Regions from separate parts of the Schinkia azotoformans genome, predicted to be linked through region 2. Evidence: riboswitches for the same ligand, from Rfam matches in the RefSeq annotation. Region 2 holds a riboswitch; each other region holds the start of a gene.
The links. A riboswitch is a leader RNA that binds a small molecule or an ion and turns the genes downstream of it on or off. The one in region 2 is predicted to bind S-adenosylmethionine.
Positions count from the first base shown of each region.

Region 1: another riboswitch for S-adenosylmethionine. It lies ahead of metK (methionine adenosyltransferase); the one in region 2 lies ahead of P9E47_RS06215 (aliphatic sulfonate ABC transporter substrate-binding protein).
Region 3: another riboswitch for S-adenosylmethionine. It lies ahead of P9E47_RS11580 (PLP-dependent aspartate aminotransferase family protein); the one in region 2 lies ahead of P9E47_RS06215 (aliphatic sulfonate ABC transporter substrate-binding protein).

Region 1 is NZ_JARSMD010000016.1:201,152-209,025, reverse strand. Features, by position in the region: gene P9E47_RS09545 (ABC transporter permease) at 1-304, opposite strand, end outside; gene P9E47_RS09540 (ABC transporter ATP-binding protein) at 285-1,061, opposite strand; gene P9E47_RS09535 (ABC transporter substrate-binding protein) at 1,080-2,072, opposite strand; gene P9E47_RS09530 (alpha/beta hydrolase family protein) at 2,232-3,056, shown strand; gene pckA (phosphoenolpyruvate carboxykinase (ATP)) at 3,217-4,803, opposite strand; SAM riboswitch class I at 4,978-5,150, shown strand; gene metK (methionine adenosyltransferase) at 5,342-6,541, shown strand; gene P9E47_RS09515 (cold-shock protein) at 6,809-7,015, shown strand; gene P9E47_RS09510 (cold-shock protein) at 7,227-7,427, shown strand.
Region 2 is NZ_JARSMD010000010.1:221,288-229,161, reverse strand. Features, by position in the region: gene P9E47_RS06245 (sensor histidine kinase) at 1-693, opposite strand, end outside; gene P9E47_RS06240 (response regulator transcription factor) at 686-1,372, opposite strand; gene P9E47_RS06235 (HAMP domain-containing protein) at 1,557-2,099, shown strand; gene P9E47_RS06230 (carbohydrate-binding domain-containing protein) at 2,126-4,291, shown strand; gene P9E47_RS06225 (thioredoxin family protein) at 4,377-4,943, opposite strand; gene P9E47_RS06220 (hypothetical protein) at 5,390-5,515, shown strand; SAM riboswitch class I at 5,692-5,798, shown strand; SAM riboswitch class I at 5,884-5,992, shown strand; gene P9E47_RS06215 (aliphatic sulfonate ABC transporter substrate-binding protein) at 6,179-7,198, shown strand; gene P9E47_RS06210 (ABC transporter permease) at 7,236-7,874, shown strand, end outside.
Region 3 is NZ_JARSMD010000019.1:140,875-148,748, forward strand. Features, by position in the region: gene P9E47_RS11555 (B12-binding domain-containing radical SAM protein) at 1-19, opposite strand, end outside; gene P9E47_RS11560 (methyl-accepting chemotaxis protein) at 108-2,168, opposite strand; gene P9E47_RS11565 (putative bifunctional diguanylate cyclase/phosphodiesterase) at 2,205-4,118, opposite strand; gene P9E47_RS11570 (toast rack family protein) at 4,354-5,073, shown strand; gene P9E47_RS11575 (hypothetical protein) at 5,102-5,254, opposite strand; SAM riboswitch class I at 5,655-5,759, shown strand; gene P9E47_RS11580 (PLP-dependent aspartate aminotransferase family protein) at 5,859-7,658, shown strand; gene P9E47_RS11585 (homoserine dehydrogenase) at 7,672-7,874, shown strand, end outside.

The sequences.
Region 1 (7,874 bases), on a different contig from region 2:
TGGCAGCTAAAATTGTACCTAACAATGTCCCTAAAATAAATCCTAGAATCGTCTCAAACAATGTAACTTGTAAATTAACAAGCAAAGAACCGTCGCTTATTTTTGTTAAAAATAAATTCCACACTTTCGTAGGAGAACTGAAAATTAGTGGATCAATCCAGTGATATTTACTGGAAATTTCCCATAAGCCAAAAAAGGTAATAAAAATAAGAAGCTGCCAAAATTGAGTCAAGCGTTTTTCTTTTTTTAACGTCTGTAAATATTCTTTGTGCAGAAGCTCTGTGTTACGTTGTTTTTGACTCAAGATTGTTCAACTCCTCCCATATGATTTGGAATAACTCTGAAAAACTCGGATGCTGCCTCGCTGCAAAAGGGGTAAGGCCTTGTAACTCTTTTGGGACAATAAAGGATTGTGCGATTTCTCCTGGATTTGCTTTCAGGAGGAAAATACGGTCACTCATGGCGATGGCTTCGCCGATGTCATGGGTTACCAAAAGCGCTGTTTTATTATACTCTTTTAAAATTTGAAACACTAAATCTTCAAGTTTAAGCTTTGTTTGATAATCAAGTGCGGAAAAGGGCTCATCAAGCAAGAGAATTTTTGGATATGTTGAAAGTGTTCGAACTAATGCCACGCGCTGGCGCATTCCACCTGATAATTCACTTGGATACTTTTTTTCTATGTTTTCCAACTTCATCTCTTTTAGAAGATCAAGAGACTTTTGATAATTTTCCGGGGTATCGATTTTCATTATTTTTAAACCAAGCGTAATATTTTCCTCGATTGTTTTCCACGGGAAAAGATAATCCTGCTGGAGCATATAACCGATCATCGCCTTCTGGTCGCTAACATTTATGCCATCAATTTTAATAGAACCTTCCGTCGGTTCTAAGAGTCCCGCAATGATCGAAAGTAATGTTGTTTTCCCACAGCCGCTAGGGCCGAGGAAGGAGATAAATTCCCCCTCCTCAATTGAAAGTGATATATTTTCTAGAGCCGTAGTTGCTGTTTTTGGAGAAAAATAGGTGTGATAAACATTTTCGATTTCTAAAAAGCTCATTGGAGAAAAACCTCCCTCCTATTTAGCCATCACTTTTTTCGCAATGTCTGTATTTACAAGTGTTTCATAATCAATTCGTTTTGGAAGATCACCGGCTTCATCCATAATGTCCTGTAAGTTGTTCCACTCTTCTTCATCCAAAATTGGATCGGTAGCAAAGGAACCTTGGCTCTTATAGCGGTCAACAACCGTTTCAATAATGGATAGGTCCGTGTCTTGGAAATGTGGCGCAATTGCTTCGGCAATTTCTTTCGCACTATGCTCCTGAACCCAAATCTGTGCTTTATAAACAGCTTTCGTGAATTTTTCAATAACCTCAGGATTTTCCTTCATGTAGCTATCCCGAGCCATAAATGTTGTATATGGAACATGACCGGACTCCGTTCCAAATGATGCTACAATGTATCCTTTTCCTTCATTTTCAAAAATACTGGCTGTCGGTTCGAACAACTGCACATAATCGCCTGTTCCAGAGGCAAAAGCATTCGGGATATTAGCGAAATCGATGTTTTGAATCAAAGTCGTGTCATTATGCGGATCAATACCATGTTTCTTGAGAACGAATTCTCCAACCATTTGCGGCATGCCGCCTTTACGCTGTCCTAGGAAGGTGCTGCCTTTTAATTGCTCCCATGTGAAATTGTCAACTTTTTCACGAGCAACAAGAAACGTGCCATCAGTTTGAGTAAGTTGCGCAAAGTTGATGACCGGATCCGTTGCACCTTGGGCTTCCACGTAAATTGAGGTCTCAGAGCCTACTAAAGCAACATCCGCTCCGCCTGTTAACAAGGCTGTCATTGTTTTATCTCCGCCCCAAGTAGTCGTCATTTCAACATCAAGGCCCTCTTCAGCAAAAAAACCTTTTTCAAGCGCTACATATTCTGGGGCATAAAAAATCGAGCGAGTAACCTCAGCCAGCCTAACCTTCTGTGGTGTATCTTGTGAACATGCCGTAAATGCAAATAGAACAAGTAAAGATATTGTTACCACCATTAGTTGACGAAATTTCATATTATACAAACCCCCTTGAATTGAATCTAAAATAGACTATGATGAAAGAATAAAATGTGTGAATGCCCATGTAAAAATTTAAATGGAGCCATGCACCAATTGTCGGTGGGGGTGCCTGTCCCCGCATGGCAGTTGATATAGCAGAAGGGAGTTAAGTTAGTGTTGAAGTATGTTAACATAATTGATTCGCAACGATATCCTTCACCGCACCCTGAGATCGATGTCTTTCTCATTACATATTTAAGCGATCGTTACCGGGTTAAGGCTTTTTTAGCCGTTCCAAAATGGGAGCCGGAGCGGAGAAATGGGAAGTTTCCAGGCTTTTTATACTTAAGAGGTGGAATTAAAGGTGTAGGAATGGTGCGAGTTGGAAGAATCATTCAATTTGCCTCGGAAGGCTTTGTTGTAGTTGCACCATTTTACAGAGGGAATTGCGGTGGGGAAGGTTATGAGGATTTTGCTGGGGAAGATCGAAGAGATGCCTTTGAGGCATTTGAAATATTGAAGGAGCACCCTTTAGTGGATCGCAATAATATCCATATATTTGGCTTTTCCCGTGGAGGTGTGATGGCATTAATTACAGCGATTGAAAAGCCTGATGCGAGATCAATCGTGACATGGGGAGGTGTCTCCGATATGACTTTAACATATGAAGAAAGAGAAGATCTCAGAAGAATGATGAAGCGGGTGATCGGTGGAACCCCGGCTAAGGTTCCTGACCAGTACAGCTGGAGAACCCCGTTAGACCAAGTAGAAAAAATCAATGCCCAGGTATTAATCATCCATGGAGCACAGGACAAAAATGTATCAGTGGAACATGCGTATTTATTGGAAAATAAGCTAAAAGAGCATGGTAAACGGTATTCTAAATGGATTTTCGAGGAATACACCCATTACTTCCCGCCACAAGTTAATCGTCAAGTTGTTCAGAAACTAGCGCAATGGATGCAACAAGGTGAGGATGGTACCGCTATAAGAATTTAATCCAACATCAAATGCTCTCAGGGGTCGGTTTGATTATGGATAACAAGCGATTACAATCATCTTCAAGAGAACAAATCAAACTAAGTCTGTCATCCTTTTTCATTCCAACAAAAAAAGCACGGAACCCCATCAAACGGGCATCACCGTGCTTTGAATTTTATTATTTTACCAATGGACCTGCATTTTTGATTTCGTCAGATACATCACCGAACTGCTTGAAGTTTTCATTGAATGCTTGTGCTAATTCTAATGCTTTCTTCTCGTATGCAGCACCGTCAGCCCAAGTTTTCTTAGGTTGTAATACTTCATCAGGTACTCCAGGGCAATGTAATGGAATTTGTAATCCAAAGATTGGGTCTGTTACTGTTTCAACGTTGTCTAAATCTCCTTCAAGAGCAGCACGAACCATTGCTCTAGTGTAAGAAAGATTCATACGCTTACCAACGCCGTATTCACCGCCAGTCCAACCAGTGTTAACTAAGAATACATGTGCATTGTATTGGTCGATTTTTTCGCCAAGCATTTCAGCATACACTCTTGCTGGTCTTGGTAAGAATGGGGAACCAAAGCATGTTGAGAATGCTGGTTGTGGTTCAGTGATGCCACGCTCAGTTCCAGCAACCTTACTTGTATAGCCACTGATAAAGTGGTACATTGCTTGCTCTTTAGTTAAACGGCTTACTGGAGGTAAAACGCCAGAAGCATCAGCTGTTAAGAAAATAATTGTATTTGGATGTCCACCAATACTTGGTGTTACGATATTATCAATTGCGTGAATTGGATAAGCCGCACGAGTATTTTCTGTTAATGATGAATCATCATAATCTGCCACTCTAGTAGCATCGTCAAGAACTACGTTTTCTAATACAGTACCGAAACGGATTGCATCCCAAATTTGTGGTTCCTTTTCTTGAGACAGGTTAATACATTTAGCGTAGCAGCCACCCTCAATGTTAAATACGCCATTATTAGACCAACCATGCTCATCATCACCAATTAGACGACGATTTGGATCAGCAGATAATGTTGTTTTACCAGTACCTGATAATCCGAAGAATAATGCTACATCACCTTCTTGACCGATATTGGCTGAGCAGTGCATTGGCAATACATTCTTTTCAGGTAATAAATAGTTCATAATAGAGAAAATGGACTTCTTCATTTCACCAGCATACTCAGTACCACCGATTAATACTGTTTTTTGCTCAAAAGAAATGATAATAAATGTTTCTGATTTTACACCATCAACAGCTGGATCAGCTTTGAAATTAGGTGCAGTTATTACAGTAAATTCCGGAGTATGTGACTGTAATTCTTCATCAGTTGGACGAATAAATAATTGATGAACGAATAAATTATGCCATGCATATTCGTTGATTACTTGAATTGGTAAACGATATTTAGTATCTGCCCCGGCAAATCCTTGGAAACGGAAGATTTCATCTTTGGAACTTAAGTAATTTAACACTTTTTGATAAAGTGAATTGAATACTTCAGAAGAGATTGGTTGGTTAACGGAACCCCAATCAATTTTATCTTTTGTTGAAGCCTCTTCGACAATGTATTTATCCTTTGGTGAACGGCCAGTATATTTTCCAGTTGTAGCACGGATAGCACCTGTTGAAGATAATACAGCTTCTTCTCTTGATAGTGTTTTTTCCACTAATTGTGGAACAGACAGATTATGATGGACATTAGCTCCACTAATCACATCCTTTAATTCAATCGTGTTACGAACAGAGTTCATGAACAAAACCTTCCTTTTCATTAATTTAAATCATTTTATAATCTAATCTATAATATGTTAAATAGTATAACATATTTAGATTAATAGTCTATACTATTTAAAATCTTTATCTAATTTTTAAATTTTAATTGCAAAATATGGTTTTCTACGATACTATAGGTCAGAACGGATACTCTCTTATCCCGAGTTGGTGGAGGGGGGACAGACCCTAAGAAACCCGGCAACCGACACTATTATTATTTCCATGAAATTATCGCAACTATCCGGTTTATTTCGTTGGAAAATAAAAAATGGTGACAAGGTGCTTAACCTGTTGCAAGACAAGCTTTTGTCTTGAGCGATAAGAGTGAAAGGCTTAGTTGATTAAACAACCTTTCCTCATTTATTTGTAGGAAAGGTTTTTTTGCGTCTTTATATGATTTATTTTGAGTTTTTTATACAAAGATGGATACCTTAAAATATAGAAAAGGTATGAGCCAACGTATAAAGGGAATGAGTACCGTTAAAATTGATTTATTCTTAGGAGGTACATATTTAAATGACAAAGAATCGTCGTTTGTTTACTTCAGAATCAGTAACGGAAGGACACCCGGATAAAATATGTGATCAAATTTCTGATGCTATTTTGGATGAGATCCTTAAAAACGATCCAAACGCTCGTGTAGCGGCTGAAACGACTGTAACAACAGGCTTGGTACTAGTTGCCGGCGAAATTACCACATCCACTTATGTGGATATTCCAAAAATTGTACGTGAAACAGTTGATGGCATTGGGTATAATCGTGCAAAATATGGATTTGATGCTGAGACATGTGCTGTTTTAACATCGATTGATGAACAATCTCCTGATATTGCAATGGGTGTTGATAAAGCCCTGGAAGCCCGTGAAGGTAAAATGTCAGATGAAGAGATTGAAGCGATTGGAGCAGGAGACCAAGGATTAATGTTTGGATTCGCTTGTAATGAAACACCTGAATTAATGCCGCTTCCTATTTCATTGGCACACAAACTATCACGCCGATTGGCAGAGGTTCGTAAAAATGAAACCCTTTCCTATTTACGTCCCGATGGTAAGACACAAGTAACGGTTGAGTATGACGAAAACGATAAACCGGTGCGCATTGATGCTATTGTTGTATCCACACAGCATAATCCGGAAGTATCATTAGAACAAATTCAAAAAGATATTAGGGAATTTGTCATTAACCCAATTGTTCCAAAAGAGCTTATTGATGAAAAAACAAAATACTTCATTAATCCTACAGGCCGTTTCGTAATTGGCGGACCTCAAGGTGATGCTGGCTTAACAGGCAGAAAAATTATTGTTGATACTTATGGAGGATATGCACGTCATGGCGGTGGTGCATTCTCTGGGAAAGATCCAACAAAGGTTGACCGCTCAGCGGCTTATGCAGCAAGATATGTAGCCAAAAATATTGTTGCAGCTGGGTTAGCTGAAAAGTGTGAAGTCCAGCTTGCCTACGCAATTGGTGTTGCCCAACCGGTATCGATTGCTGTTGATACGTTTGGAACTGGAAAGGTTTCAGAAGAGAAGTTAGTTGAAGTTGTCCGTAATAACTTTGACCTTCGTCCTGCTGGAATCATCAAAATGTTAGACTTACGTCGCCCAATCTATAAAGAAACGGCTGCTTACGGACATTTTGGTCGAATCGACCTTGATGTACCTTGGGAAAAAACAGATAAAGCAGAAAGACTACAAAAAGAGGCATTACAATAATAATAGAGGGTAGATAAGCTTTAGAAGTTTATCTACCCTTTTTTTTAGAGGGAATGGGCGCATATCCATAATTTTGAAATAAATTGGTATAAAAATGTTTTATAGGGTATACTATGAAAAAGGGTTTAAAAATTCATATTTTGAAGTCGCTTATTATAAAGATATAACACATCCTATTTTGTTATGTTTTTATAATAAGTTTTTTTGTTGCAATCATGGCTAATTTGGATTTTTTATGAACATAATTCTCGAAAGGTGTGGTAGGTAATGGCTTTTGGAAGAAGACCAGTAGAAGAGGTTGTTACAGAGGAGACTAAGGTGTGGGTGTGTACTTCAGATGATTGCAACTGTTGGGTTCGTGATAACTTCAAAAGTAGTGACGAGCCAGCTTGTCCATTATGTCATAGCGAAATGAGCCCAAGTACTAAAATGCTGCAGGTCGTTGAAAATCACAGCCGACATAATTTTAAATAAAAATTTGACTTAGGAAATTATATGGTATATTATTAGGCATACGCTATTAAGTTCGTTTATAAAATTTTGCATGTATATACGTAAGTCGTGACTGCAAATGGAATGTGGACGATTACTTTCTCCACAATTTGTAGTTACGGCTTTTTTATATTTGATTAAATGTAAGTAAATAAGCTTATGGTGATTAATAAAAATATTGGAGGAAATACAAATGAAAACTGGTACAGTTAAATGGTTTAATGCAGAAAAAGGTTTTGGATTTATTGAAGTTCAAGGTGGAGAGGATGTTTTCGTACATTTCTCAGCTATTCAAAGCGATGGCTTTAAGTCATTAGAAGAAGGTCAAAAAGTTTCTTTCGAAGTTGTTGAAGGAAACCGTGGACCACAAGCTGCTAATGTTCAAAAAGCATAATTAGCGTAATAGAATATAGCATGGGGTTGTCAATGACAGCCCCCCTATATATTTTATCTACTAAACTCCTCTTGGTTGATTCCATCTTTTTATCCCACATTATTTTATTTTTCAAATTATCTAATGTTTAAATTGATTAACAAGTTGGTTTTTATAAGCTAATTCCCATGGCGCGGCCTAGGAGCCGTAAAGATGAAAGAGAGGCAGGGCTTTCGTTGTTTTAGATATATCTGTCGAGAAGTGTTTAGTAAAAATAACAAGGAGACTATGCTTCAAAGCTAAAGTCTCCAACTACATATAATTTTAATTTATTCGTAATTGTCTAGCTACAGTGCCCAGCGACTCGAAAAACTTCACAGGCCTCCCTACGATAAGTCAACATCGACTCACCATGCTCGTCGTGTTTCCTTTATCTCAGTCGACATGCTCCAGTTTTTTCGTCGCTAG
Region 2 (7,874 bases):
TTTATTTTGGATAACAGTTAATGGCGTTCGCAATTCGTGTGATGCATTTTCAACAAATTCAGCCTGTTTATTCCATGCAGCGATAATTGGTTGCATCATTTTTTTCGATAAGATGTAGCTGGCAGAAATGGAAAGGATAATAAAAATTAGCGAACAAATCATAATGAGTTTCCCAAAATTATGAATGATGGTTTGTTCAGCATCCGTGTTCATTAATAATTGTGTATAGGCAATATCATCATTATCATTACTATCTTCAAAGAGAAGATAACGAAAATGGTATTGCTCATTAATGGTGATATTTGTGATTGTATCCAAAACTTTTTCATCAAGTTTGAAATCTAGTAAATAATTTTCGTATAGCAATGTTCCAATTTCGCCTTGATTCACGATTTCTCCATCTTTATTCCAATGTAATACAATTATCCGAGGATTAGGTCTTTGTTTTTCTTTAGGAGCACCGTTTCGTTCAAATTCTTTATTGGGGGGATGGGGTTTTGTCTCCCAAAATAGATTTTCGGCAAGCATCTTATTTTTAAAGCCGATCAGTTCTTCGTCAGTTTTTGAAAATAATGTATTTTGTACTTGGCTAAAAATAATAATGCCGAAAATAGAAAAAATAATGGTAAAAGCAACTAGGTTTAAAACCATAAATTTTAGTTGTTGTTTTCTAAAAATCCTCCGTCTAGACATTTTCATCACCGTTTTCTGAAAGCATATAACCTAAGCCCCGAAAGGTTTTGATATATTGATCATAGCTCCAGCTTTTTAAATTTTTGCGCAAATTACTCGCGTATACCTCTACGACAGTTGTGGACGTATCTGATTCAAATCCCCAGATTCTATCAAATATTTGTTCTTTTGTAAGAATGGTATTTTTATTGTTAATAAGGTATTCTAGCAGGTCAAATTGCTTACCATTCAATTTTATAAGGTCTTCTCGAATGTGCACCGTTTTACTTTTAAGGTTCATTTTTAATTCTTTGAAGGTAAGGACGTTTTCTTTAAACTCTCCTCCAGCCCTTCTAACGATGGCCTCCAAGCGGAGTAGCAGCTCTTCGCGGTGAAACGGTTTTACTAAATAATCATCAGCACCAACCTTAAAGCCTTTTATTTTATCATCAATCCCACCTTTAGCTGTAAGCATTATGACCGGTGTCGAAATATTTTTGTTCCTTAAGTTTTGTAATACATCGTAGCCATTCATACTAGGCAGCATTATATCCAAGATAATTACGTCAAAAATATTTTGCTCGGCTAAAAACAACCCTTCCTCCCCGTCAAAAGCTTGTTCCGTTTCAAACAATTCTTGTGTGATTTCCTTTATTGTTTCAGAGATGAATTTGTCATCTTCGATAATTAATAGCTTCATCACAAGCTCCCCTTCTAAGTTTCCAAGTATCCATCATTCGATATGTTCGATTATAGGACGATTTGTCGTAATTGCAACTTATTTTCTATTTTAAGGTTTTGTTAAGGTTGATAATTTAATGTAAAACAAGCAAGCAGTGGAACAAGTACATAACCCAAATTATAAGTAAAAGGTGGATAAAACAATGAGGTTTACCATTAGAAAAAAATTAATGTTCAGTTATTTATTATTAATTTTTCTATTTGTTGCAAGTAATTTTATCGTAAATTCTAATTTGATAGCGGTTACGAATGACTCAAATCAAGAAATCATTGAATCTGTTCGGAGTTCTATTGATGATTTTACATATATTACGATTATTTTAGGCCTAACAATAGCCCTTGTAACCTCACATCTCATTAAGAAATCAATTAATGAATTTTCCATTGCCATTCATGCGATGGCAGAAGGGGATTTTACAGGTGATGATATCAAAATCAAGCAAAAGGACGAGTTTGGTGAACTTACTGAATCAGTAAACTATATGAAGAAAAACCTGAAGAATTTGATTTCCCAGGTAAATGAGACGGCTGAACAGGTTTCAACCATGTCAATTCAACTCTATGAAGGTGCAGAACAAACCAGTGTGGCCACGAAGGACATCGTTACCTCTATCCAAACTGTAACAGTAAATACGGAGGATCAATCAAGAAGGCTACAGGAATTAGTTTCACAATTTAAAGTTTAATTCACTAAGAAAAGGAGTTCAGTAAGATGACTAAGAAAACAAAATATTTTAAAGCTGCAGCAATTTTAGTGAGTACGTCACTCTTGTTTGCTTGCAGTAACAATTTAGATTCAGAGGCAGTTGAAGGTGCTCAAACTGAAAATGGGAGTTCTAGTGTTAGCGTTGTAAACGTTAGTGCTTTAATTAGTGAAAAGGTAAAGTATGATAAAGGCGACTTTTACAATGATTGGGAAAACGAAAATCCCATTCTAGTTAAATTGAATGGGACTGATGTTAGTTACGATTCAGCAACACCTGTGATTTATGATAATAATAGACTTACAATAAAAACAGGCGGCACTTATGTGATAAGCGGTGAATTGCTGGATGGGCAAATTGTGATTGATGCCGAAGATAAAAGTCCAGTTCGGCTCGTATTAAATGGGGCAAAGATTAACTGTAGCAATAGTTCAGCCATTTATGTAGCCAAGGCTGAAAAAACAGTGATCTCTTTACCGGAAGGCACAGAAAATTATCTTTCGGATGGACAACAATATGTTTTCGATGACTCATCAGAGGCTGAGCCTAATGCAGCACTGTTTAGTAAGGATGATCTTACTATTAATGGTACAGGAAAGTTAATTGTCCAAGGAAACTATAATAATGGAATTGCCAGCAAGGATGATTTGAAAATTACAGGCGGTGACCTTCACATAAAAGCTGTCGATGATGGGTTAATGGGCCGTGATTTACTTGCCGTCAAAGAAGGGAATATAGTGATTGAAGCAGGTGGCGATGGAATAAAGTCCACGAATGATAAAGATGCTTCTAAAGGAATAGTTGCGCTTGAAGGAGGTACATTTGACATAGCATCAGGTAATGATGGCATACAGGCGGAAACATCATTATGGATTGCGGATGGTTCTTACAAAATTAAGAGCGGCGGTGGAAGCCCAGAAGTGATAAATAATTCTGAAGAAAAAGCGAGGGGGCCATGGGGCGGCAGTGCTGTGCCTGTTAGCACGGAGGATACTGATTCAGAAAGTGCAAAAGGTTTAAAAGCAGGTACGGCAATTGCTGTAGGGGGTGGGTCCTTTACCATAGATTCTCTAGATGATGGTGTGCATAGTAATGATAGCATTGAGATAGGAAATGGTGACTTTATGATAGCAACCGGTGATGATGGTATTCATGCGGATTCATCGATTGTAACAACTGGTGGAAAAATAACAATTACAAAAAGCTATGAAGGGATAGAAAGCCAGCTCATCACGGTTAATGATGGTGAAATTCATGTAACAGCCAGTGATGATGGAATTAACATTGGCGGTGGTAATGATGGTTCAGGATTTGATGTGCCTCCACAGATTGAAGGGACAAGAGGGCCTGTTGGTGAAGCGAACAACGAGAATGCATCAAAAGCTAGCTCGAATAATGAAACAAAAACTGCTTCAGAGGAAAACAAGCTTACAATCAACGGTGGATATATCACAGTTAACGCAAATGGTGATGGACTTGATTCAAATGGATCAATAGCTATGACAGGTGGAACAGTTATTGTAAACGGACCGACATCTAATGGAAACGGACCTCTTGATTATGACAACAGTTTTGATATGAGTGGTGGATTTTTGATTGCAGTTGGAAGCTCAGGGATGGCTCAAGCAGTTTCCGAGGAGTCATCACAATACTCTTTATTAATGACCTATCCTGAAACACAGAAAGCAGGGGCGCTTGTTCATTTGGAGGACAGTAAAGGGGAGTCAATCGTAACGTTCGCACCTGAAAAAGACTATCAATCTGTTTTTATTAGTTCACCCAAACTAGAAAAAGGCTCTTCCTACACGCTATTCACCGGTGGGGCTTCAACTGGAAAAGATATTAATGGACTGTATAGCGATGGTGATTATCAAGGTGGAACAAAGGTTGTAGACTTTACCATTTCAGACTCTGTCACTTGGCTAAATGAAACAGGGATAACAACTGCCAGCAGTCATGGGCCTGGAGGATTCAATCCAGGTGGAGGTCAAAATCGACCAGGCGGATCAGGAGACAACCCGGGTGATATATTTAAGGATTTGGATGAAGCAACGATGGAAAAAGTAAGATCAATTATGGATCAAGAAAGAGCTGGTAGCATTACAAGAGAGGAAGCACAAGCTCAATTAACAGAACTAGGTGTGGAGTCCCCTAAAAGAGGGCCTAGACAATAAAAAACGATTAAGGGGAAGGTGCTTTTGCGTTATTGTTTAACCAAAAGCACCTTCCCCTTGCTTTAAGGATATTATTCTATAAAATTTACTGACATATTCGTGTTTCCAATCTTTTTCGAACATCTGAAACAACGGATTGCCAATACCTAGGCTCAGTTGTTACTGTTTTTTTGAATGATGCAAACATCGCTTTTTGTTTATCAGGAAAATCCGGAGCATCCTGTGGTGGCAATTCAGTTCTTTTTTCAGATACAAATTGTTGGACCTCCGGTGACCTTGGACCCCAAACAGCTTGTTCTTCACCCTTTTCATCAATAAAAATAAAGATTGGAATAGAGCGGGATGTCCCATTTGTTAAATATTGATCCATTAGCTCCAAATTTTCATCTCGAATAAGAAATCTCGTCTCGATTGAGGCAACTTCAGCCAGCCTTTGCAAAACAGGTACACAAAGTGCTGCATCTCCACACCAATCGGCAGTTAGAGTAATGATTCTAAGGTTCTTATTTTTTAACTCCGAAAAATACTGAACATCTTCGTGGTTTAGTTCTAATTCTTTATATACTCCCTCTAACTCAGGCCGATTTACTTGCATGTAATTCACGTATTCTGTAAAAGTCATTCCTTTTGAAAACCAATTGTTTAATGACATAAAAGACCCAATCCTCCTCGGAATTCCGGTTTTTCCCATCTTACCATATTATTATTAATTCCTAAATTTTTGTGCTCAAGGGAACACTTTTTGAAAATTTAGTGAAAGTGAAAAATTACCACCTTTATTTTACTAAAACTATATTGTGAAAATTCGATTAATTTAATATAATTTCACTAATACCTTCTTCTTTTTTATCTATGGGTTAGTTTCCAAATTGCACATTGTACGTAATGGTAGTCGTTATCGTTGAATATGTAGACACAAAACTTTAGAGACAAAACTGTATAAGTTAAGCAAGCCAGTATCGAATACTCCCGACGGAAGTTTTCAGAGGAGGAATGTAGGTTGGGTGTTTGTAAAGAATGTTCTTTAGAGATTAATGGTAACAGCAAGCAAGGAAGTAAGTTAACAAAATACCATAGATGAAAATTGGAGGAGAGAAGATGACAAAAAAGAAATTAAATAAGCGAGTTATTAAAATGATTAAGTCACATATGAAAGAGCAAGAACAAAAACAAGTAAATTGGCAAAAATCCGTATTACGTGAGGAAAACATAAGTTTCAAATAATTGTATTTGGAAAGCCCTTTCAAGGCAGATGAGTACAAGTTGATAAAGAAGAAGGTTGGACAGTTCACTCATTCTGGAGTGAACTGTTTATTTTTTTATTTATATAAAAAAGGTTGACGGTGGAAATAAATTACTCTATAATCCAAATTATCATAATTTTAAAAAATAAATAAATTTACTTATCAAGAGTGACGGAGGGAACAGGCCCGAAGAAGTCCGGCAACCACAAGCGATGCTTGTAAGGTGCTAAATCCTGCAGACAAAATTGTCTGAAAGATAAGGTTGAATGAGGCTACAAAACCCTTCTTCCTTATCGGATGAAGGTTTTTTTGATTTTGATTCAAATGAACAATTGAATAAAAGTAAATCTCTTATCAAGAGTGACGGAGGGAACAGGCCCGAAGAAGTTCGGCAACCACAAGCAATGCTTGTAAGGTGCTAAATCCTGCAGACAAGATCATGTCTGGAAGATAAGAGGAGGTGGCTCCTCTTCTTATGGAGAGGGGTTTTTCATTTTACAGAAAACCCCTCCCTTAGGCGTATAAATCTAAGTTTATACATCGAAATAGGAGGTAATAAAATGGCGAAAAAACATAATTGAAATAAAAATCTAACGACATAATCTTGCATCTAAAATATGACAAATGAAAAGAGGAAGAGAAAATGAAAAAACTAATTGGAATTATATTAAGCACATTATTATTGATTGGAGTTGTTGGTTGCTCAAGCAGTTCAAGTTCGTCAAATAATACCGGTGCTGAAGGTGAGAATAGTGGGGGAGAAGCCAAAAAGCCGAAAAAGATTGTTCTCGATTATGCTTACTATTCACCAACAAGCTTAGTACTTAAAGAATTCGGTTGGGTTGAAGAAGCATTCGCCCAAGATGATATAAAAATAGAGTTCGTATTAAGTCAAGGAAGTAATAAAGCACTGGAGTTTTTAAACAGTGGCAGCGCGGATTTTGGTTCGACAGCGGGTGCGGCAGCCTTAATGGCAAAAGCGAAAGGGGCTCCAATTGAATCCGTCTATATTTATTCAAAGCCTGAATGGACAGCATTAGTTACAGGTAAAGATTCAGCAATAAAATCTGTTGAAGAATTAAAAGGTAAAAAAGTAGCGGCAACAGTTGGTACAGATCCTTATATTTTCTTACTTCGTGCATTAGATGAGGTTGGGCTAACAGCAAAAGATATTGAAATCGTGGCTTTACAGCATAGTGACGGTGCTTCAGCGTTAGCAACGAATCAAGTGGATGCATGGGCAGGACTTGACCCACATATGGCAAGAGTTGAGGTTGAAACAAAGGCAAATCTGTTTTACCGAAATGTAGATTTCAATACGTACGGAGTTCTAAATGTTCGCAGCGAATTTGCAAAAGAATATCCAGAACAAGTGAAAAAGGTTATCGAAGTTTATGAGAAAGCAAGAAAATGGGCAATTGAAAATCCAGATGAATTAGCTGAAATCCTTGTAAAACATGCCCAAATTTCACCAGAGGTAGCGAAGAAGCAATTAGAGCGTAATGATTTCTCTGAACCAGTACCAGGAGAGAAGCAAATTGAAGCATTAAATGCTGCCGGAATAGTATTGCAAAAGGGAGACATTATCGATAAGAACACAGATGTATCAACGCTTGTTAATGAATTAATTAATCCTGAATTTGCGAAAGAGGTTATTAAGTAAAGGGTCCGACACCCACAAGAAAGGGGAATTCAATAAGATGGAAAGAAATAGTGCTTCAGTTGTTGGGAATATTGGAATAGGGAAGAAAACGAAAAAGTCCGTCCAACGATCAGGTAAACTGCAGCCCCTTATTTGGGGAAGTATCCTGCCGGTAATATTAATCATAGCTTGGGAGTTTTTAAGTAAGATCGGTGTTTTTCCAAAGCATTTATTACCTGCTCCGACGATTATTATTAGTAAGATTATTGAAATGGGACAGGATGGAACGCTTTGGGGCCATCTAGGTATAACGCTATACCGTATTTTCTTCGGATTTGTACTTGGCGTAGGGTTTGCAGTTGTCCTAGGAGCTATTGTTGGCTATTTGAAAAAAGCAGAGCTTTTACTTGATCCTATATTCCAGGCATTTCGTTCTATTCCATCGTTAGCATGGGTTCCTCTATTTATTTTATGGATGGGGATCGGGGAGCCATCTAAAATTGCGTTAATTGCAGTTGGGGTATTTTTCCCGGTTTATTTAAATATTGTTTCCGGGATTCAAGGTGTTGACCGCAAAATAATTGAGGTAGGGCGTATCTATAATTTTACAACCTATCAATTGATAAAAAGAATCATTTTACCTGCATCATTGCCATCATTCTTAGTTGGTATCCGCAGTGGTTTAGGATTAGGCTGG
Region 3 (7,874 bases), on a different contig from region 2:
TAGAACAAATAATATTCATAAATTTACTCCTTTATTCCCTAATCTTACTATTCTATCACAATTTACCAAATTTAAATCAAAACGAACCGGAAAGTTCCGGTTCGCTGTTATAATCTAAATCGTCCAACAGAGTGTTTTAATTCTTGAGTTAAATCATGCAGTCTTGAGGAGATTTCCTTTACTTTTTGAACTGAATCCATTTGTTCATCCGTTGTGCCTGTTACCTCTTCAACGCCGGCTGTTGTTGTTTGACTTACATTGGTTACCCGTTCAATCGAAATAAATATATCATTACTGCGCTTTGAAATTTCATCGGCTGTTTGTGCGATATTTTCAATATTATTTGATAGGTCATCAATATAGGTTACAATCTGATGGAAATTCCTTTCACTATCATTCACTACTTCGGAACCTTCTTCAACTGATTTTTTACTTTGGTCAATATTGATTAAGGCCTTTGTAGAATCACTTTGAATTTCAGAAATTAAAGTCGACACTTTTTCAACGGATTTGCTTGATTGCTCCGCTAATTTTTTTACCTCCTGGGCCACTACAGCAAAGCCTTTGCCTTGTTCACCTGCTCTTGCCGCCTCAATTGATGCATTTAAGGAAAGTAAATTTGTCTGTTCAGAAATATCATGGATTAATTTTGTAATATCGCTAATTTGTTGTAATCTCATATCGAGTGTTTTCATTATATTACTCGACTCAACTGATTGTTTAACAATAATGTCCATATTTGATTTCATTTTTTCCATTGCCATTTTACCTTCTGAAGAAACTTCTTTTGTTTTTCGGGCTTGTCCGGCAATAGTTGAAATATTTTCTGACATAGACTGCATTGAATTGGCATTGTGCTCAACATTGTTAGCAACACTGAACATATCTGTGCTCAGCTTATCAGCACCTAAAGAAACTTCACCCATAGCGTCATTTATAATTTTAGCAACTGAGCTTGAAACTTCGGCTTGTTCATTCAATATGTTTGAGCTTTGATCGACTTCATGGGCGAGGTTGTTAATTTTTTTAACCATGTCTCGTAAACTGTCTATCGTTCTATTTACCGAATGGAGCAGCATGCCGATTTCGTCCTTTGACTTCACTTGTAACTTACTTGAAAGGTCACCATTACTAACAGCCTCCATTAAAGAAGATACGCTATTAATCGGTTGAACAAAATATCTGGCGATGAGCCAGCTTATGACAATGGAAATAGCGATTAACAGAATGATAACAATCACCTGGATGGATACTAATTTTGATAGGCTACTCTCAGTCATTGTATTGGCTTCTGTTATTTTATTGCTCATATTTGTACCAATTGTTTTTGTAAACGATGATACCTCTTCCTGTGGGATTACAGATAAAACGGTCCAACCTGTTTTTTCATGGACAAGAGGAAGATAGGTTACTTGATTAATGTCTAATAAAATTCTTCCATCACTAATTTCTTTAAAAAACGGTAAGTCGTTTACCTTCTTAGCCTCCTTAACAAGCTCCAGGTCTTTATGTCCGATAATAGAGCGATCAGCACCTATTAAAGCTATAAAACCAGTTTCACCGACTTTAATTTGTGAAATATATTCACTTAAAAGAGTGGCATTTAGGTCAGCAGATATTACGCCAGAAAATTGATTGTTAGTGTATATAGGTGTGCTGATTGTAATGAATGATTTGCCGCTTTTACCTTTTTGCATATTTGAGATGTAGATTTGATCATTCTTTAATGCTTTTGCTTTTTGGTACCACTCTTCGCTAATTTGTTTTGGTTCCATTTGATCTTTTGAATAAGTGGCAAGGATTCCGTTATTGGACGCTATATACATGGATGAAATATACTCATTTTTGTTTACAAATCCTTGAAACAGCTGCTTTAGGATAGCAGGGTTGGTAATGCTTTTGCTGGCGTTTAAAGGATATTCAATCGACTGGATTATATTATCTAATTTTTCAACCACATTTTTTCCTTCAAGATAGGTGAGGGTACCCGCATAATGGCCTGAAAATCCGCTAACATCTCTTTCAACGACTTCTGACAGTCCATTTGTTAAATTATCTACATTATTGGAAAAGTTTTTTATTGAAATGTAAGTAAATAATGAACAAATTAATATAATAATAGATGATAAGCCTGCAACGCCGGCAATTAATTTTGCTTTTAACTTCATCGTAATTCCTCCGTTATACCGTAAATTATCTCTAACCTATAAAGCGAGTTGATATTCATCATTAACCGTTAATAGCAATTTTACTATTTCTTCGCTCGGTAAAGCCCTACTTAAATAAAATCCTTGTGCATAATCGCAGTTGTGATTATCCAAAAATTCCAGTTGTTCTTTCGTTTCAACACCTTCGGCCACAACGGTTAATTGTAATTCATGAGCCATCGCGATCATGGCCTTCGTTAAAGCAATATTATTTTTATTCTGTGGAATATCAGAGATAAAAGAACGATCAATTTTTATTGAATCAATTGGTAGTTGCTGAATGTAGCTTAAATTTGAGTGACCTTTTCCGAAATCATCTATTAAGATTTTAAAACCTTGTTTTTTAAGACTAGTAATAATATGGATCACAGATTCCTTTTGAAATAGACTAATATTTTCAGTGATTTCAAGCCCTATTAGAGTTGGGTCTATGTTTGTTTTATCGATTATATGTTTTGTCATCTTTAACAAATTGGCATTCATCAATTGTATAGGAGACAAATTTACAGCGATCTTTGGAATTTTGATACCCGCCAAGCGCCATTTCTGTATTTGTAAACAAACGGTTTCGAGGACCCACTCCCCAATATCTAATATTAACCCCGTTTCCTCAGCTAAAGGTATAAATTCAGAAGGGGAGATCATTCCAAGTGTAGAGTGATTCCAACGAATTAATGCTTCAAGTCCGATAAGATTCCGGGTTTTAATATTTATTTGGGGTTGGTAATATAGTTGTAATTCATTCATCTCAATGGCTTTTATTAAATGTTTTTCAAGTAAGACCTTTCTCCTGACTTTCGCAAGAAGCTCATCCCCAAAAAGCTGGAATTGGTAGCCAACCTCTTTAGCTGCTGTTTTTGCAAGAGTAGCATTTTTGTATAACTCGTCCGCAGTCATTCCGTGATCCGGATAAATGCCAATGCCGATTGTTGCTGATAGGAAATACTCATCTCCATCAAAATAGAAAGGCTGTTCAATTTCTTGCAGAAGGTTTTCAGCTTCTTTTTGGACTGCCTCAGCCTCATATAAATTCGGGTTAATGATAGCAAATTCTTTAGAATTTATTCTCCCGATGAATAGACCCTTGTACCTTGTTTGGATTCGGATAGCTAAAATCTGCAATAATTCATCGCCAACCTTATGTCCATACATTGCATTCAGGGTTTTTAATTTTGCCGTATCAACTATAAATAAAGAAAATTTCTTTTTATTTGCTATCTGGTCATTCAGGAAATTACTAAGATGCTTCATAAATAAGCTGAATTTCGGGAGTCTAGTATAAGAATCATAATGTGTTAGAAATTCTATTTTTCCTTCTGCTTTTCGTTGGGATGAAATATCTGTAAAAACACCTATATAATTTGTAACCACCCCATTCATATTCCTGATCTCGGAAATACTGAGTTGTTCAGGAAAAATTTGTCCGTTTTTTCGTTGATTTATTATTTCTCCATGCCACCGTCCGTTTTTCTTTAATTCTTTTTTTAAATTTGAATAAAATTCGCGAGAATGTAATCCAGAACTTAAAATAGACGGAGTTTTGCCTATCACTTCATTTTCCTTGTAGCCTGTCATTTCTGTAAAAGAAGGATTAATAGTAATGATCTCTTCTTTATCGTTAGTAATGACAAGGCCTTCATGCATTTGATCAAATATTGATTTATATATGGTAAGCTCTAATTGTTGGTCTACCAATGTTCTAATTTGTTCACGGTCTCGGTATATAAATCGTAAAGATATATAAAACATGATGGCCGTAGTAATTAGCAGGAAAACCCATTCTTTATGTGTCGGAACAAATATATTTGCGATAGAGATTCCAACTATTCCGATAACAATATAGGTAGTTGTGAAAACAATAGCAAATTTTAAACCATCTCTTAAATAAGTTTTATCCCTTGTCTTTGGCATTCCACCACAACCTTTCATAGATGATCGACAAGGCTTACGTCTTTATAACAATTACACTATGACATTAGTCACATTATATAATATATTACAGTAAATTTTTACAAGATTTTTTAAAAGTTTCATGAATCTTCATGAATATTTGTTGAATATATGTCATGACTTCTAATTCATGCTATTTGCTATAATAAGGGAAGTACATAATAACTAGAAAAGAATGGTAGGAGGAAATTATATAATGAAGAGAGCTTTCTTCGTGATGGTAACAATTCTGTCGATACTGCTATTAGTTTCATGTAGCGGTGCTCAGATTGGAAATCTTCAATCTGAAAAATCTAGTATAAATATTCAAAATGAAAAAGCGTTGGATGTTTCGATTCGACTTGGTGCAGGCGACCTTACGCTAAGCGGCAACACTGCTAAAGCAGCTGAAGTCGATTTTTCATACAATGTTGAAGAGCTTAAACCGGTTATCGACTACAAAATAGCAGAAGGGGAAGGACAGCTGTCTATTATTCAAAGCAATATGAATAAACCAATGGGGAATTTGGAAGGGCTTGAATACAAAGGCGATGTTGTATTAAATAATACTTTACCAGTAACCCTATATGTGAAAACAGGTGCAGGTAAGAATGTAATAGATCTAAGGGAAGTACAATTGCAAAATGCTGAAATTTATAGTGGTGTTGGAGAAACTACGATTAATTTTGCTGGCGATTATAAAAAGGGATTTGATGCCAATATTGAGTCAGGGATGGGTAAGACTGAGATCATTGTTCCGAAAAATATAGGGGTCAAAATATTAATCGAAAACGGGATTGGAAAAGTGGAAACAGAAGGTCTTAAATCTGTGGATAATGATCAGTATGTTAACGATAGTTATGAAAAAGCAAAAATAAAAACAAATATAAAAATAAAAATGGGTGTCGGTGACCTGAAAATTAAAGTGGAAGAATAAATGAATAGGGCTTAATGGCCCCATTCATTTATTCTTTTGTACCGGATTGTGCACCGCCTTCATTATATTTGTTAGCTTGGGTACTACCAAATTCATTTCCAAATTCAGTATCATGTTGTTTCTGGAATTGTCCTTGTTTGTTTTTCTGATCTGCGTCATTTTTCTTTGAACGTTTTGTCAAATGAATCATCTCCATTCATAATTTTTCTTCCTTAGTTTAAATCGATCTCTACTTTCTATACTTATTTGTGGAAAATTTTAATAATGTTGAAAAATTGTCAAAAAGTAATCGCTTTGAAAGTAGATCGAACTGATAAAATTAACTTAGGTGATGTAGATTTAAATGGGGGTGTGTTAAATGGCAGAATGGTCAGTTGTAATGAATATTACTTTTGTAGTGGTTGGAATTACCTTTATTTTGTTCAGCCTTGCGGATGTAAATGCTTCACAAAAGAACTAATTAACGCATTTTTTTACTTATGAAAAGGGGTTGCACTAATTTGGGCAGCCCTTTTTATTTTTTATTATTGACTATTCAGATTTATTTATATATAATCCTAATTACTAATTAAATAGAAACATACTTATCGAGAGTGACGGAGGGAACAGGCCCTTTGAAGTCCGGCAACCATCAAGCATGCTTGAAAGGTGCTAAATCCTGCAGGTTTTTACCTGAAAGATAAGGTTGAGTGGCGAATAAACCCTTCTTCCTTATTGGAAGAAGGGTTTTTTAACTTTATTTATTTTTATGTTGAGTTTTCGAATGTGATTAGGGGGAATTGGAAATGGCAGAAAAATTTAGCACTTATGATTTAGAAACAGTATTATTACACGGGGGACAATCACCAGATCCAACAACAGGATCTCGTGCAGTTCCTATCTATCAAACTACTTCATACGTTTTCCATAATACAGATCATGCTCAAAGCTTATTTTCATTGGATGAGGCTGGGAATATTTACACTAGACTCGGGAACCCAACAGTTGATGTCTTAGAAAAAAGGATCGCATTATTGGAAGATGGGGTAGCTGCTGTCGCAACATCGTCCGGAATGTCAGCAATTGCCTTAGCCGTTATGAATATTGCCCATGCAGGAGATGAAATTGTTGCAGCTACCAATTTATATGGTGGAACATATAATTTATTTGCTAATACATTGCCTAAATACGGAATTAAAGTCGTGTTTGTTGATCCAACAGATCCTGAAAATTTCCGTCATGCAATAACAGAAAGAACGAAAGCCGTTTATGGTGAAATAATTGGAAATCCAAGTCTTCATGTCCTTGACGTGGAAGCTGTTGCAGATATTGCTCATGAAGCGGGTATTCCGTTAATTGTTGACAGCACTTTTGCAACACCATACCTTTGTAAGCCAATTAAATGGGGGGCCGACATAGTCGTCCATTCGGTAACGAAGTGGATCGGAGGTCATGGCACTTCTATTGGCGGCATTGTCGTTGATGGTGGACGCTTTAACTGGAATAGTCCGAAATTCCCTGGATTTACTGAACCGGACCCAAGCTACAATGGGATCATATATGCGAATGAATTTGGAACATTAGCTTATAGTACGAAGCTTAGAGTCCAATTGCTTCGTGACTTCGGTTCATGTTTAAGTCCCCAAAATGCTTTTCAATTAATTATTGGACTTGAAACACTGCATTTAAGAATGGAAAAGCATACAAAAAATGCGGCTGAGCTTGCGGAATACCTTAAAAATCATCCAGCAGTTGAATGGGTTTCTTACCCTGGACTTCCGGAACATCCTGCACATGAATTAGCCAAGAAATACTTGCAAAACGGTTTCGGTTCAATGGTAAACTTCGGAATAAAAGGTGGACGTGACGCTGGTAAAAAGGTTATTGATAATATTTCGCTATGGTCGCATGTAGCCAATGTCGGAGATGCAAAATCGCTTATCATTCATCCTGCATCAACAACACATCAGCAGCTTTCCGCTGAAGAGCTTATACAAACGGGTGTTACAGAAGATCTTATTCGTTTATCGGTTGGGATTGAATCGCTTAGAGATTTAACAGCTGATCTTGATCGCGCATTTTTTGAAGCAACAGGCATATCACTTAATGGAAATGGAAAAGGTGAGGTTGCTGTAAACGATGAAGGTGTCATTCGTTGGTTACTACAATCACCATTTGTTCAGGAGGAGATTGATGGGAAGGTTGTCCAACGTCCGAAAAGATTAGCAGTTGTGGGCTTAAGTGGCAAGCCTGGTCGCCCAAGCTACCGTTTAACAAGAAAAATGCAGCGCTTAGGATATCAAATTGTACCGGTAAATCCAAAAGAAACAGAGATTCTAGGCGAAAAGGTTTACCCTGATTTAAAATCAATTCCATTTAAAGTTGATGTAGTTCAAGTATTTAGAAGCCCGGAAGCCGCTATAGAAGTGGCTAAAGAAGCACTTGAAATCAATCCAAAAATTTTCTGGCTGCAGGAAGGCGTTATTTCGCCAAAAGCTGTTGAAATTGCGACAAAGGGCGGATTAGAGGTTATCCATAATCGCTGTACTTATAAAGAAGCACAACGCCTTAGAGGAAGTATCGTAACATTTGCCTGTGAGCTTTAAAGGATGTGGGAAAATGTCAACGATTAATATTGCCCTGCTAGGGTATGGTACAGTTGGAAAAGGCGTCTATGAAATTATCAACTCAAATCAGGAGCGGTTTTTAACGCTATTAGAACAAAACGTTAAAGTTGTTGCTATATTAGTTAAAGATATCGACAAACATATCCCCCCGAAGGAAGGCATCTTATTAACAGATCATTTCGAGGATATTATTCA